Linked DNA regions of Acuticoccus sediminis. The protein of the gene in region 2 interacts with the protein of the main gene of each other region in a pairwise test. Links are inferred from orthologs where the notes say so. Each region holds a gene or a part of one and is shown on either strand. Other genes may lie near its edges.

What was found. Proteins that work in one complex are often made in the same cells at the same time.
Region 1: the proteins of DLJ53_RS19730 (region 2) and rplK interact in binary tests that used the Escherichia coli proteins (3 or more experiments, as listed by UniProt). The link is inferred for Acuticoccus sediminis from one-to-one orthologs.

Annotation. Positions count from the first base shown.
Region 1 is NZ_QHHQ01000004.1:751,912-754,696, reverse strand. It holds rplK (50S ribosomal protein L11), read left to right. Parts: upstream 1-1,069; coding sequence 1,070-1,501; downstream 1,502-2,785. Other genes in the region: DLJ53_RS21480 (hypothetical protein), read left to right, coding at 2,480-2,770; rplA (50S ribosomal protein L1), read left to right, coding at 1,494-2,195; nusG (transcription termination/antitermination protein NusG), read left to right, coding at 397-933; secE (preprotein translocase subunit SecE), read left to right, coding at 168-353. UniProt on the Escherichia coli protein: Forms part of the ribosomal stalk which helps the ribosome interact with GTP-bound translation factors.
Region 2 is NZ_QHHQ01000004.1:344,600-347,357, forward strand. It holds DLJ53_RS19730 (50S ribosomal protein L11 methyltransferase), read left to right. Parts: upstream 1-825; coding sequence 826-1,692; downstream 1,693-2,758. Other genes in the region: DLJ53_RS19725 (glutathione S-transferase), read left to right, coding at 133-744; DLJ53_RS19735 (hypothetical protein), read right to left, coding at 1,746-1,967; DLJ53_RS19740 (aminopeptidase P family protein), read left to right, coding at 2,174-2,758. UniProt on the Escherichia coli protein: Methylates ribosomal protein L11.

The sequences.
Region 1 (2,785 bases), 410 kb from region 2 along the record:
GAACGATTGTTAGGTACGGCCTCCGCGAGGCGCCGACGGGGGTCGTGCGCCTTGATGTTTCGACGATCGGTGTCGGGCAAGCCCTGCGGCGGTGCTGCGGGGCTTCACTGCGTCGACAACAGAACGAACGCCGTCTGGGTCTGGCCCAAGCGGCAAAAGGGGTCTGAGTGGCAACGAATCCGTTGACGTTCTTCCAGCAGGTCCGGACCGAAGCGGCGAAAGTCGTGTGGCCGAGCCGGCGTGAGACGATCATCACCACCGTGATGGTGTTCATCATGTGCGCCTTCACGTCGGTGTTCTTCTTTCTGGTGGACCGCATCCTCGGGTGGGGTGTCGGTCAGATCCTCGGTTGAGGCGCTTGGCTAGCTGCCCCGACGGATCACCGAGGCAAACGACATGAACAAGCGTTGGTACATCGTCCACGCGTATACGAACTTTGAGAACAAGGTCCGCGAGGCGATCCTTGCGGAGGCTGAGCTGCGTGGCCTGACGGAGTATTTCGACGACGTCCTGGTCCCGAAGGAGAAGGTGAGCGAGGTCAAGCGCGGCCGGCGGGTCGAGACGGAGCGGGTGACGTTTCCCGGCTACGTCCTCGTCAAGTGCGCGCTGACCGACCAGGTCTTCCACCTCATCAAGAACACCCCCAAGGTGACGGGGTTCCTGGGCGCCACCCAGCGCCCGCAGCCGATCCCCGACCGCGAGGCCGAGCGGATCCTGCACCAGGTGACCGAGGAGGTGGAGCGTCCGCGTCCGAAGGTGACCTTCGAGGTGGGCGAGCAGGTTCGCGTGGCGGACGGTCCGTTCGCCTCGTTCAACGGCCTGGTCGAGGAGGTCGACGACGAGCGGGCGCGGGTGAAGGTGGCGGTGTCCATCTTCGGCCGACCCACCAACGTCGAGCTCGAGTACGGCCAGGTGGAGAAGATGGCGCAGTGATGCGCTGAACGGCCCGTGCGCCTGGCGCTGGGCCGACGAGTTGCGGGAGGTGAGGGGACGGCCAATCCCCAGGCCACAACCGCAGACGGGCATGGGGCCCGACTTTGGCAGGGCCTCGGCCCGTTAAGGAGAGCAGATGGCAAAGAAGATTGCCGGTTATATCAAGCTGCAGGTGCCGGCCGGCGCCGCGACCCCGTCGCCGCCGATCGGCCCGGCGCTCGGTCAGCGCGGCTTGAACATCGTGATGTTCACGAAGGACTTCAACGCGAAGACGCAGGACATGGAAAAGGGTGCGCCCTGTCCGACCGTCATCACGTACTACACGGACAAGTCCTTCACGTTCGAGATCAAGACCCCGCCGGTCTCCTACTTCCTGAAGAAGGCGACGGGTCTCGCCTCCGGCTCCAAGGCGCCGGGCAAGGAGAAGGCCGGGACGGTCACGATGGCCCAGTGCCGCGAGATCGCCGAAGCGAAGATGAAGGACCTCAACGCCGATACGATCGATCAGGCGGCGAAGATGGTCATGGGCTCTGCCCGCTCGATGGGTCTGGAGGTCGTCGATGGCTAAGCTCGCGAAGCGCATGCAGGCGGCCTACGAGGGCCTCGACCGCGGCGCCACCTACTCGCTGTCCGACGCCGTGAAGCTCCTCAAGGACCGCACGAAGGTGAAGTTCGACGAGACCGTCGAGGTCTCCTTCAACCTTGGTGTCGACCCGCGCCACGCCGACCAGATGGTCCGCGGCGTCTGCCTGCTGCCGCACGGCACCGGCAAGACCGTGAAGGTCGCCGTGTTCGCCCGTGGCGACAAGGCCGAGGAGGCGAAGGCCGCCGGAGCCGACATCGTCGGCGCCGAGGAACTCGTCGCCGAGGTCCAGGCCGGCAAGATCGACTTCGAGCGCTGCATCGCCACCCCGGACATGATGCCGCTGGTCGGCCGCCTCGGTAAGGTGCTCGGCCCGCGCGGCCTGATGCCGAACCCGAAGGTCGGCACCGTGACGCCGGACGTCGCCAAGGCCGTGCAGGACGCCAAGGGCGGCGCCATGCAGTTCCGCGTCGAGAAGGCCGGTATCGTCCACGGCGGCGTCGGCAAGCTCTCGTTCGACGAGACCAAGCTGGTCGAGAACATCCGCGCCTTCTACGACGCGGTGAGCAAGGCCAGGCCGACGGGTGCCAAGGGCACCTACATGAAGAAGGCGTCGATGACGTCGACCATGGGCCCCGGCCTGAAGGTCGATCTGTCGACGATGGCTGCGGAGCAGTAAGGGTGGCAGGCCAGCCTCAACCGCGCTGGCGCCGCATGGTGCTCGCCGCGCTCGTCGCGGCGTCCACCGTGTTCGTACTGCAACTGGCGCAGCGGCTGATGAGCTGACGCGGCCAGCCGCGACGACGACGAGCATGGGCGCCGGGACCGTTCTCGGCGCCTGTTGGGACGACCGGCCCCGGGGCCGGTCCATCGTGGAGCGTCGGGTGGCGAAAGGCACGGACAGGACACGGATCGCGACGGACGGGGCCACGGCGGTTCCGCCCATGACGAGCGGTTCGCCTCATGTCCGGTGAAGCACTGATCCGGGGGCGGGACGTCAGGTTCGCCCTCGTGTTCGCGGGCTTCCAGCTCCTGGCCTACGTGCCGGTGTTCCTGGTGCTGTACGGCGTTTCGGCGATGTGGTCGCCGGAGGGGCAGCGAGGGGAGTGGCATCTCGCCTCGTTCGCCACCGTGGGCGTCTCGGCGGTCGCCGTGTTCGCCGCCGCCTTCGTCGTGATCCTCGGTCTGAGCGCCGTTACCGGCGTGCTCGACTGGATCACCGGCGACAAGCGCGCCGGACGCGCCGCGGGCTGAGAGGCTCCGGACCGC
Region 2 (2,758 bases):
TCCCGCCGGTGGCCCCGCGCGCGAACGGCCGCGCCGCGATCCCCGGCAGCGACACGGCAAGCGACACGGCACTGGCTCGCCGCGACGAAATGTGCATCCTCCCTCCCCGCTCGAGCGATGGAGGAATGGCGGATGAAGCTCTACGGCATGTTGGACTCGCCCTATGTGCGGCGCGTCGCGGTCTCGCTGAAGCTGCTCGACCTGCCGTTCGAGCACGTCCCACTGTCCGTTTTCCGCGACTACGAGCGCTTCGCGGCGATCAACCCCACGGTCAAGGCGCCGACCCTGACGACGGACGACGGCATCACGCTGATCGACTCCACTCTGATCCTCCAGCACATCGAAGATGTCGCCGGACCGGGCCGCTCGCTGCGTCCGACCGATCCGATCGCCCGGCAGAAAGGCCTGCGCCTCACCGGGCTGGCGCTCGCCGCCTGCGAGAAGACGGTGCAGATCGTCTACGAGCACCAGCTCCGGCCGGACGACAGGCGCCATCAGCCCTGGGTGGAGCGTGTCGACGGGCAGCTCCGCGCCGCCTACGCGTTGCTGGAGGCGGAGGTGGACCCCGATGGCTGGATGGGGGGCGAGCGCATGCTGGACCCCGACATCGCCGTCGCGATCACCTGGCGCTTCACGCAGTTCATGATGCCGGAGCGGATCGTGGCCGCCGACTATCCGCGCCTCGCCGCTCTCAGCGCCCGCGCCGAGGCTCTCCCCGCCTTCGCCTCGACGCCGCTGGACTAGCCGTCCTGCGGCGATCGGAGCCTGCCGCGAATCCCTTGTGATCGGGTGCGAACGGCGCGAGAAGGAGAGAAAGGAGACATCATGGTCACGCGCGCTTTCGCAACCCTCGGGGTTGGCGATCAATACGAGTCCATCGCCGAGCAGATGATTGCGACGCTGGACGTCCTGGTGGACGACGGCGAGCCGATCCTGTCGGCCTACCGGCCACTGCAGGACGGCGAGTGGCTGATCGACGTGATGTTCGTCGACAAGGACGCGGACGCGCGTGCGCGGTGGCTGGCCGAAGCGCGCGAGCTTCTGCCGGAGCTGCCGGATTTCGAAGAGGATCCGGTCGCCGAGCGCGACTGGGTGGCCGAGAGTCAGAAGGCGCTGCATCCGATTCATGCCGGACGCTTCGTCGTGTTCGGCTCGCACGACAGGGACAAGATGGTCCCGACGCAGTGGCGGATCGAGATCGACGCCGGCCGCGCCTTCGGCACCGCGCATCATGCTTCGACGCGCGGATGCCTCATCGCGTTGGAAAAGCTGGCCAAGCGGCGGCCGCTGACCACTGTGGCGGATGTCGGTACGGGCACGGGCGTCCTCGCCATCGCTGCCGATCGGCTCGGAGCCAGAGCGGTAGCGGCAGGGGACATCGATCCCGTTTCAGTGGAGGTGGCCCGCCGCAACATCGCCGTCAACCGTACGCACAGACCCATACCGGTTGTCGTGAAAGCGGGACCGTTCGCGATCGCCGACACGGTGATCGCCAACATCCTGGCGCGCCCTTTGATCGCGATGGCCAACGATCTGGCGTTGGCCACGGGGCGTACGCTCGTTCTCTCAGGGCTGAGAACGGCGCATGTTCGCCCCGTGAAGGCCGCCTACCGCGCCCGAGGGCTGGTCGTGGCGGATCAGATCATCATCGAGGACTGGGCCACCCTGACGCTCGAACGGCCGCTCAGATGAGGCGGGTGCGTCGAGCCGGTCGCGAGCGGTCCGGTCCGCGAGGGACGATGCCGTTAGACGAAGGGGTAACCGCGCGGGTCGCGCTTGACGATCTCGTCGCGCTCATAGCCAAGCTTGGTCAGCGTGGCGTCGTCGAGGCTGAGAAGGTACGCGGCGACGGCGCGATCGGCCTGGCGCTTGCGGGACTCCATGACCTTCTCGCCGAGGCGAGCAAAGAACCCCTTCTGGGCTACCGGACGGTCGTTGGCGAAGTCTTGCGTGGCGGTGATGGCCATTTCATTAATCCCTGGTTTGTGCGCCGCAACATCTTACGAACACTTCGTTGTCGGCGGCTGACGGTGACGAAGGTACGAAACTCCGCTGCGATCTCAATGCACAGACCTGCATGGCTGGCTCCGCGTAGTGCAATGCAATATGCATGGCCTGCTGCGCATGGCCGCTCGAACCCGCCCCTGAACTTATTGTCGACGCCCAGAATCGCATGACCTTCCAGACCTTCGACACCGCCTCGACGCCCGCCCCCGACATCGAAAAACGGGTGCAACATCTGAGAGATAGCCTCGACGCGCTGGGCGTGGACGGGGTCGTCGTCCCGCACGAGGACGCCTACCAGAGCGAGTACTTGCCGCCCTCCGAAGACCGCCTGCAGTTCATGACCGGTTTTACTGGGTCGGCAGGCCGGGCTTTCGTTTTGCGGGATGCTGCCATGTTCGTGACGGATGGCCGTTACACGCTGCAAGCTTCGGCCCAGGTTCCGCCACTCTTCCACATCGTCAGCGACCAGCCCGCCGCGCGGGAATGGGCCCGCGCGAATCTGGCCGGCAAGCGGCTCGGCGTCGACCCGCACCTCCATACCCGTAGCGACCTCGAGCGGATCGCCAAGCTCGCCGAGGGGCTGACCCTCGTGAAGCTGGACCGCAACCCCGTCGATCCCGTCTGGCCGGACCGCCCTGCCCCTCCGCGCGGTATGGTGCGGGCCCACCCCGAGACGCTCGCCGGCCGCAGCATGCCCGAGAAGATCGCCGACGTGCGGGCGGCGATGGAGGGCGATGCTCTCTATATCGCC